Regions from separate parts of the Flintibacter sp. genome, predicted to be linked through region 3. Evidence: predicted binding sites of a transcription regulator. Region 3 holds the regulator's gene; each other region holds the start of a gene.

Region 1 (3,274 bases), on a different contig from region 3:
TGATTCTGGCAATCACGCCATCCAATCGTTTCACTGCATACTCGATTTCTTTCTTTGAAGCCTTACGCTCAGGGGAGAGGACCCATGCCTTAGACTGCTCCACCAGCTTAATATCCTCCTTGTGCGTTTCCAGTTTTACAGTATCAGCAACGACCTCAACCGCCTTGTTATAGGCAATATCTGCAACCTCGTCCACCAGAGCTTCCACATCTTCAATCTTCATCGTGAGTTCTTCCAACTTTTGCTCCTGTGCTGCCAGTTGCTCCTTTTGCTTGAAAAGAATATAGTCCTGTTTTTCCAGATAAGCACGACCACCATATTCCGGTTCTTCTTCCAGTTGTAAGCCATGCTTTTTCGCCACATCAAACAACAGCACTCGGCAGGCTGAATCGAAAGTCATCTTGCGGTTATTTTTTCTTCCGACAGGCTTCTCCGGTTCTGGCAGTTCAAACCCCAGTGCTTCCAAAGCCTTTTCCTGTTGTGGGGCAATCTCCCCATATTGATTTTCACAGTCGAACACATGACGCTCGTGAATATGAGGGGTGCTTTCATCCAAGTGCAGCGCCCAATTCAGGATATGGACATGAGAGCCGAAACGCTCATTTACGATTTCCATAAATTCTGTGACGATCTCAATGAGCAGTTCCGGCGGAACATGATTGTCAAGTGTTCCAATCTGATAGACCGTTTCCTCAGGACAGGTCTTTTTGCTTTTGAGTAAATCTCCGGTTTCCTTATTTCTTTCAGGGTGTCGGTTCTTCACATTTCTTTCGTTCTGTCCGGTTACAAAATCACGATACCGCTGACGATAAAAAAGCTGTTCCACATCTTCAAAAGTGGCAGACAGCTCATTTTCCTTTTCGGGATTTTTGAAATTGCGGAAGCCATTGTAACAGTCCCAATAGAGATTTTGTTTGGCTCGTTCTTCGTCAATGTGTTCGCTGTTGGCAATGTCAAAACTGCGGTCATTGTGCTTCGGATTATAAACGCCATTCTTTCCGGCTCGTCCATTGTGCCTTGTTAATTTCACATGAGTTCCTCCTTTTCTTTTTGATTTCCCCGACAGGGGAGAAGGGCAGCGAAGCTGATTCCTTGCGGCTTTCTGCGTCAAGTAATACCCAGTACTAAGTGGCGAAACGCCACTTAACTGGGCAAGGCTGCCGCCCTTGACCTGCACAGGGATATTGCATTCCCTGTACCCATGCACAAAGGGTTGCACCCTCTGTACTCCCGCCCGAACAAACTGACTTCGCCCCGTCCCAAGCTCTGTCAGTTCCTTCGGTTTTACAAAACAGTCCACCGGACTATTTTGCAAAAAGAAAAACCGACGCATGATCGCTTTACGCTCAATACATCGGTTTCTTCATCTGACCTTAACGGTCATATTCAGTTATCTAATATTGTACTGTTATAAAATCTATGTCATTTACGATTTTTCTTATGCTGATTTACCCAGTAAGATTTTACAGGGATTCTTCTTCTCTCTATATCTTCCATAAATTCTTCTTTATCGATATTACTATCAATGGTAAATAGCTTTTCCCCATTTACATATACACGCATAGAACCTTTCTTTCTCTCACAGTATGTAATATCTTCAAAGCGAAAAGTTCTCTTTCTCCCAAAAGTTGAACGCCATGTGATTTCATCTCCGTTCACTTCCAGTTTCCACATTACCATATTGACTATTCCGCTTATGCCTACTAAAAAAAATATTCCAAATATACAAATGACAAACATATCTTCTTTTGCCATAAGACTCATAGCCGTACAATAAGCAAAAAATATTGTACCTACGATAAATGCCACGATAAGGAATTTCTCTGTTTTTATTGTATAATGCGTTCTAATTATACCTTTTTTCTGTTCTTCTTCTCGTTCTTTAGCTCTCTTTTGTTGAAGATTTACAATATATGTCAAAAGAAGAAGTACAACTAAATAGGGACCTATTTGTGTAATTATATTCAAACACATTCGTAAAAAATCATTCATTTTTTGCCCTCCATAGTTCCAGCTATATAAAAATGATTGTTTGAAATCGAGTATTAAAACCTCAATTTTTCATATCTCATTATACTTCATCAACTTAATAAATGGAAGAAAGAATTTTGTGTGCAGAGTTCCTGTTCAAACCTTATAACGCACATTTCTGCAAAATTCATAGTCCCTGATACTTTCCTCACAGGCGATAGGCAACGGTCAAAACATCAGGTCTGTACCTGACATTTTAACCGCATATCAGCCTTGATTATCACATTATCCCTGCTGACTGTTCAGCCCATGCTTTTTCGCATATTCACTGGCTTTCTGTCTGCGTTCCTCACTGTAAGGCGGCAGGAAGCGGATAGACAGACGGGATTTTGCCAGCTCATAAGAAACACCGCCTTGAGCATTGGATTTTTCCAGTCTGCAAAGGTCAGGGTACTTCTTAGCAAAAGCAGCCAACCTCTTTTTCAATCCGGCATTGTGGGTGTAGATATTTGCCTTATCCTCGCCCTCATTAAAGAGAACGATTGTTTCTTTCTCAATCTTTGTCAGTCTTGTCATAGCAGCCCTCCCTGCGGTCTTTCAACACCCTCAGCCTGCGGTAAAAGCAGCGATACCACCTTTCAACACCCTCAGCACTCAGCTTAACGGAAAGCATATAAAACAGCTTCTTCGTCACTGGATCGGGTGCAAGGGCAGCTACCATATGCAAACGCTCGACAGTTGCTTTCAGGTTCGGACAGCCAAAGGCATAAAGGACTTCCATTTCATTCCGGTTCATCTTCATTGTGTTTTCCTCCTTAAAGTTTGATAAATGAAAAGCGACAGACACTTCATAAGGAAATACCTGTCGCTTCGTTGATGATATAAAATTGTTGGTTTTGGACTTGATAAAATCAGCAGTAAATCATTTCCTGTCTGATGATTTCTTCGGCTCGGTTACGGATAGAGTTCATGGACTGTACCCACAACATCTGATTGTCTGCTTTCATGGTTTCGGTCACACCCTCGGCTTGTTTCATCTGCTCAATGATAAGGCTGCACCTTTCCGTTGCCTGTTCGTTCAGGTCAGCAAGGTGAGTATGCAGTTCGCCGGATAAACAGAGGGCAGAGAACCTTGCAGGGCGGTACTGCTCCAAATATATCCTGTGCAGTCTGCCCCACATACCGATAGGGCGGCGTTCCTCCGGAAGCTTCAAGTCCAGCACATAGTAATCACCCACAAGAACATAGTCCAGACCGTTGCTTTCATCATGGATTCGTGGTTTCAATTCTGTCATGCTATTTT
Region 2 (3,274 bases), on a different contig from region 3:
CGGCAATGCCGTATGCGTAGCCGTCGGTCAGGGAGGAGATACAGACCACCGCCAGCACAAAAACCAGAGCGGAGTTATTTTCCGCGCCGGTATGGCCCAGCAGGATGCTGCTGACCACATAGGCGATGCACAAAAACAGAAGAGTGACCAGCAGATTCCGGGGAACTGACGGAAGAAAGCCTATGGCTTTGGATAGGGCAGCGTACATACGGGTCAATGTTTTCGGCATACCGCGGTTCCTTTCTCCCCAAAGGGTATGGAGATGGATTTGATTCCATTATAGCAGGAAGCCGCGGGTCCGTAAAGGGAGAGAACCTGAGAGGCGAGAAGGAGGAAAAAACAGGGTAGAATTCCTTGTCTGACGGGGCATTAAGTGGTATAATACAATGATTTCTCATGGGCGCTGCGCCCTGTCAAATAGAAAAAAGAACTGTGAGGGAACAACGATGACTTATCGGGAAGAATTTATTACCTTTATGGTGCGCTCCGGCGTGCTGACCTTCGGGGACTTTACCACCAAGTCCGGCCGCAAGACCCCCTACTTTGTCAACACCGGCAACTATAAGACCGGCGCCCAGGCTGCCAAGCTGGGCGACTACTACGCCGCCTGCATCCAGGAGCACATGCCCGAGGGCATCACCTGCCTGTTTGGCCCCGCCTACAAGGGCATCCCTCTGGCGGTGTCCGCCGCCGCCTCCCTGTACCGCAACTATGACCGGGACCTGCCCTACTGCTTCAACCGCAAGGAGGCCAAGGACCACGGCGAGGGCGGCTCCATGGTGGGCTACAAGCCCCAGGACGGGGACAACGTGGCCATCATCGAGGACGTGGTCACCGCCGGCACTGCTGTGCGGGAGTCCATTGAGCTCTTTAAGCACGTGGCCAACGTGAACATGAAGGCCCTGTTTGTCTCGGTGGACCGCATGGAGCGGGGTACCCGTGACTGCTCCACCCTGGACGAGCTGCGTGAGGACTACGGCATCCAGGTCTTCCCCATCGTCACCGTGCGTGAGGTCATCGACTTCCTCCACAATAACCCCGTGGACGGCAAGGTCTACATCGACGACGAGATGAAGGCCAAGATGGAAGCTTATCTGGAGCAGTACGGAGCGAAGGGCTAAGAAAAAATCTTATCGTCCCCCTCGGAGAGCGGAGGGGGGCCTCCGGGGGGAACTGGTGCCCCCCGGAAAACGCGGGCGATCCCCGCAGGGATCGCCCGCGTTTTGGATGGAGGCTTATCTGGAGCAGTACGGCGCAAAGAAGTAAGCGTTTTTAGAGAGAAAGGAGCGATTCCTCATGGCCAGTCATACCGGTCACCGTCAGCGGATGAAAGCGGAATTTCTGGCCCGGGGCATCGAGGGCTGGCCCGACCACCGAGTGCTGGAGCTGCTGCTCTTCTACTCTATCCCTCAGGGGGATGTAAACGGCCTGGCCCATGACCTGATTGAGCAGTTCGGCTCTCTGTCCGGTGTGCTGGATGCGTCGGTGGAGGAGCTGCGCAAGGTAAAGGGCGTTGGGGAGCACACGGCCGTGCTACTGCGGATGCTGCCCGCCCTGTTGGGCCGCTATCAGGCCAGCCGCACCCGGCTCAGCGACATCATCAACAGCGCCGACGACGCTTACCCCTGGCTGGAGCCCTACTTCTTCGGGGCCCGGAACGAGATGGTGTACGTTCTGTGCCTGGACGGCAAGCGCCAGGTGCTGGGCGTGCGGAAGGTGGCCGAGGGCAGCATCGAAATGGCCGAGATGAACGCCCGGCGCATTGCCGAGGAGGCCATGGGCCTGCGGGCCGCCCGGGTCTATGTGGCCCACAACCACGTGAGCAACCTGGCCATCCCATCCCAGGCCGACTGGCTGACCACCGATACCCTGCGGGCCATTCTGGCTCCCATCGGCATTGAGCTGGTGGACCACCTGGTCTTTGTGGACGGAGACATGGTATCCATGGGCGAGAGCCGAAAGCTGCGGGGACTGAAATTTGTGTAAGATTTGCGCCTCTCCCGGAAAACTAGGGGAGAGGCGCAAGTTTTGGTTGCCGTAGAACATTAGTTCTGATATAATGATAGGACGAGACATCGGGCAGAGGAGGGGACGACATGCCGAAATTTGAAGTGGTTTCTGAGTACACCCCGTCGGGTGACCAGCCTCAGGCCATTGAGGCCCTGTCCCAGGGCATCGAGATGGGCCTGGATGAGCAGACCCTGCTGGGCGTTACCGGTTCGGGCAAGACCTTCACCATGGCCAAGATCATTGAGCAGGTCCAGCGGCCCACCCTGGTGCTGGCCCACAACAAGACCCTGGCCGCCCAGCTGTGCGCCGAGTTTAAGGAGTTTTTCCCCAACAACGCGGTGGAATATTTCGTCTCCTACTACGACTACTACCAGCCCGAGGCCTATATCCCCCACACCGATACCTTTATCGAGAAGGACTCTGCCATCAACGAGGAAATTGACCGCCTGCGGCTCTCTGCCACCGCCTCCCTGCTGGAGCGGCGGGACGTGATCGTGGTCTCCTCCGTGTCCTGCATCTACGGCCTGGGCGAGCCGGAGGACTTTGCCAAGATGATGGTCTCCCTCCGGGTGGGAGATATCCTGGAGCGGGACGAGTTTTTAAAACGGTTAGTCTCCATCCGCTACGAGCGCAACGACATTGCCTTTGAGCGCAACATGTTCCGGGTGCGGGGGGACACGGTGGAGGTGTGGCCCGCCTACTGGAAGGACACCGCCATCCGGGTGGAGTTTTTTGGGGATGAAATCGACCGCATCTCGGAAATCAACGTGGTCACCGGCTCCCCCATCCGCAAACTCAGCCATATCCCCATCTGGCCCGCCACCCACTATGTCACTCCCAAGGAGAAGATGGACGCTGCTGTCCAGGAGATCTATAAGGAGCTGGAGGAGCGGGTGGCCTACTTTGAGAAGGAGGGCAAGCTCATCGAGGCCCAGCGCATCAAGCAGCGCACCATGTACGACGTAGAGATGATGCAGGAGCTGGGCTACTGCTCCGGCATTGAGAACTACTCCCGGGTCATTGAGGGCCGCCCGGTGGGCTCCCCGCCCCATACTCTGCTGGACTACTTCCCCAAGGACTTTGTGCTGTTTATCGACGAGAGCCACGTCACCCTGCCCCAGGTGCGGGCCATGTACAACGGCGACCGGGCCCGAAAGAATACCCTGGTGGACTACGGCTTCCGTCTGCCCTGCGCCTACGACAACCGGCCGCTGAAATTTGAGGAGTTTGAAAAGCGGCTCAACCAGGTGATCTACGTCTCTGC
Region 3 (3,274 bases):
ATTCATAACCATCCGGCCGCCGAAGTACAGCACCGCCACGGTGGCGCCGTTCATGGCCAGCATCATGATGGGCAGGATGGCAATGATGCGCAGGCCAACGGCCAGGGCGGCATCCATCAGCTCATCGTTGGACTTTTTGAACTTTTTCCGCTCGTAGTCGGCCCGCACGAAGATCTTGACCACTCGGATGGCCACCAGGTTCTCCTGGAGGGTGTTGTTCAGGTTGTCGATCTTCTTCTGCATGGTTTCAAACAGGCGGGTACAGATAAACATCAGTCCGCCCACCGCAATGAGCATCAGGGGAATGACCACCACCAGCACCAGTGCCAGCTTGGCGTTGAGGGTAAAGCTGATACACAAAGCGGCCACCAGCATCACCGGGGCACGCACCAGCATCCGAAGGCCCATGGCCAGCATCATAGTCATGGCGTTGACGTCGTTGGTCATACGGGTGATAAGGGAGGCGGAGGAGAAGCGGTCGATGTCGGCAAAGGAGAACTCCTGCACCTTGTCAAAGAGGCACTGGCGCAGGTTTGCGCCGAACCCCTGGCTGGCAAAGGCGGCATATTTGGAGGCAAATACACCGCAGAACATGGCCACACCTGCCAGAGCCAGCATCACCAGGCCCATTTTAAAGATGTAGCCCACATCGCCGGTGGGGATGGCGGTGTCCACGATCTCCGACATCACCAGAGGGAGCAGCAGCTCGCAGATGACCTCCAGAACGATCAGGATGGGGACCTTGACGGCCTGCCGCTTGTAGCCCTGGAGGTGGGTCAAAAACAGTTGAAGCAAGTCCGATCTTCCTTTCTTTCCCTACAAGGGGTCATGGTTGGTCCAGACGCAGGTTCTCCAGCGCACGGAGATAAAAGCCGTGCAGTTGGGTCTGCTCCTGGGTGGTAAAGCCGGCGTACATCCGCCGGTTCACCCGCTGCAGGCAGGCAAAGCAGTCATCCACCGCTTTCTGGCCCTTGTCGGTCAGCTTCACCCGGTTGCGCCGGGCGTCGCCGGGCTCAGGTTCCCGGTGGATATATCCCTTTTTCTCCAGGGATTTCAGCGAGGTTGCTACCGCCGCGGGAGAAATATCCAGCAGAGTGGACAGCTCCCGCTGGGCCTGGACCTGTCCGTCAGGACAGCGGTCTCCCGCACTGCGCAAAATGCACAACAGCAGCGGGTGACCTACCTCCTGCAAGCCGGCAGCATTCAGCTCCGCCTGCACCGCATTGCGGTGGGCCTGGTGCAGTTTATGCTCCAGCACCCCCAGATCAATGCCAAGGTTTGCCACGCAGTTCCCTCCCTTCCTTCGACGTTTTTCGTTAACAGCTTAATCATTAACATGTTGAACATTTTAGCACTGAGGGCCAAAATGTCAAGGCGGGAGCGGGCAGATTCAAAATTTGTTCACAAATGCCGCAAATTGCATTTATTTGGAACATCCGTTTGACTTCCAAAGGGGGATATGGTACAATATTTGCAAAATAAAACCACGCCGCCCAGTGTGTCCGGGAAGGAGCTTGGCTATGAAAACGCTGACCCCGAAACAGCAAAAAATTTACGATTATATCTTGGATTTCACGGCAGAGCACGGCTATCCCCCCTCGGTGCGGGAGATCGGCGCCGCCGTGGGCCTCAAGTCCCCCTCCACGGTCCACTTCCACCTCAAAGGGCTGGAGGAGGCGGGGGTCATCGTCAAGGCCGAGGGCAAGACCCGGGCCATCTCCCTGCCCGGCGTGTCCCCCCGCCCGGTGGCGGAGGAGACCGATCCCCACGCCAACCAGATCCCCGTGGTGGGCAACGTGGCCGCCGGCTCCCCCATCCTGGCTGAGGAGTGCATTGAGGACTACCTTACCTTTGATACCGAGGGTCTCTCTGGAGAGCACTTTGCCCTGCGGGTGCGGGGCGAGTCCATGCTGGGGGCAGGCATTCTCCCCGGTGACCTGGTGGTGGTCCACCGGCAGAGCGAGGCCCAGTCGGGCCAGATCGTGGTGGCCCTCTTCGAGGACGAGGCCACGGTGAAGACCCTGCGCCGCCGGGATGGCAAGGTGTGGCTCATGCCGGCCAACGACGAGTATCAGCCCATCGACGGCACCAAGGCCCAGATCCTGGGCCAGGTGGTAGCGGTGGTGCGGCGCTACTGAGATGACAAAGACCGAACTGTTGGACCGCTGCGTCCGCAGCGGCGAGGAGCGTGTGCTTCTCTCCCGGGTGCTGGACAAGCTGGAGCTGTCCCAAAACCGGGGCATCCCCGCCCATACCCCCTTTCTCTCCCCGGGAGAGCGGGCGTCCGTGACCGATTTACTTTCCGCCTGGGGGCACCCCCGGCACGTGTTTTTCGGCGGCTACCCCGATGCCGAGCGCACCGTGTGTCTCTTTCTCCCCGACTGGCAGGAGGAAGAGGACGCCATCGCCGACCCGGAGGGTCCTCTGGCCGCTTTGGAGGCCACCTTCCCCAACGGGGCAGAGTTGTCCCACCGGGACATTCTGGGCTCCCTCATGGGGCTTGGAATCACCCGGGAGAAGCTGGGGGACATTTTGGTGGAGGGAAACCGCTGCCAGGTCCTGGCCCTGCGGGACGCCCTGCCCATCCTTTTGAGCCAGTGGGAGTCCGCCGGTCGGTGGAAGGCCAAGCTGCGGGAGATTTCCCTCTCGGAGCTCACCCCCAAGCCGCCTCAGGTGAAGACCATCCGGGACACGGTGGCCGCCCTGCGGCTGGACGCGGTGCTGGCCTCCGGGTTTTCTACCTCCCGCTCCAAGGCCGCTCAGCTGGTGAGCGCCGGGCGGGTATCGGTGAACCACCGGGAGTGTATGAAAAGCGACCGCACCGTAGAGCAGGGGGACGTGCTCTCCTGCCGGGGGCTGGGCAAGTGCGTGGTCAAAGAAGTGCTGGGCCAGTCCAAAAAGGGCCGGATCATGCTGATTTTAGAGCGATATATATAAGGCAACACCGCACAAATGCACCTGCGATGCTTTGCGGAAATTTTGCGCCCGGATTTTGTTGCGATTTCTTACAATACATCCAGTATTGTCGCAAAATCGCGCCGCATCCGGACAAAAAATTTGCTCGCAAATCATTCTTGTCGAATTGTGCGGTCTCGCCATAAAAAAATCCTGCTGTCTGAGACAGCAGGATTTTTTTATTCTTCTTCCTCCATGGGTACAATCTGCAGCAGGCTGCCGGTACGGGGCTGCAAGGTGAGCAGATGTCCCTCAGGGCCGATGTGGAACCGGGCGGAGCCCAGCAGCAGCTGCACGCCCTCGTGTTCCCGCAGGCGCA

Evidence for each region. Region 3 encodes LexA, which represses DNA repair genes until DNA is damaged. Its sites were predicted from a motif close to CNAACANNTGTTNG; they were not measured.
Region 1: the regulator LexA is predicted to act here: its motif matches at 2,022-2,035, upstream of ACLTXB_RS00680 (DUF6560 family protein).
Region 2: the regulator LexA is predicted to act here: its motif matches at 2,040-2,053, upstream of uvrB (excinuclease ABC subunit UvrB).

The regions. Positions count from the first base shown of each region.
Region 1 covers NZ_JBKVXZ010000001.1:149,375-152,648, reverse strand. Annotated here, with positions in the region: gene ACLTXB_RS00685 (serine/arginine repetitive matrix protein 2) at 1-1,219, opposite strand, end outside; gene ACLTXB_RS00680 (DUF6560 family protein) at 1,423-1,992, opposite strand; gene ACLTXB_RS00675 (molecular chaperone) at 2,257-2,547, opposite strand; gene ACLTXB_RS00670 (ferredoxin) at 2,525-2,773, opposite strand; gene ACLTXB_RS00665 (TnpV protein) at 2,883-3,266, opposite strand; gene ACLTXB_RS00660 (recombinase family protein) at 3,263-3,274, opposite strand, start outside.
Region 2 covers NZ_JBKVXZ010000006.1:26,425-29,698, reverse strand. Annotated here, with positions in the region: gene ACLTXB_RS04030 (sensor histidine kinase) at 1-229, opposite strand, end outside; gene pyrE (orotate phosphoribosyltransferase) at 447-1,121, shown strand; gene ACLTXB_RS04020 (JAB domain-containing protein) at 1,297-1,986, shown strand; gene uvrB (excinuclease ABC subunit UvrB) at 2,097-3,274, shown strand, end outside.
Region 3 covers NZ_JBKVXZ010000013.1:59,761-63,034, reverse strand. Annotated here, with positions in the region: gene ACLTXB_RS07040 (ABC transporter ATP-binding protein) at 1-795, opposite strand, end outside; gene ACLTXB_RS07035 (MarR family winged helix-turn-helix transcriptional regulator) at 827-1,285, opposite strand; gene lexA (transcriptional repressor LexA) at 1,521-2,138, shown strand; gene ACLTXB_RS07025 (RNA-binding protein) at 2,140-2,937, shown strand; gene ACLTXB_RS07020 (glycoside hydrolase family 13 protein) at 3,135-3,274, opposite strand, start outside.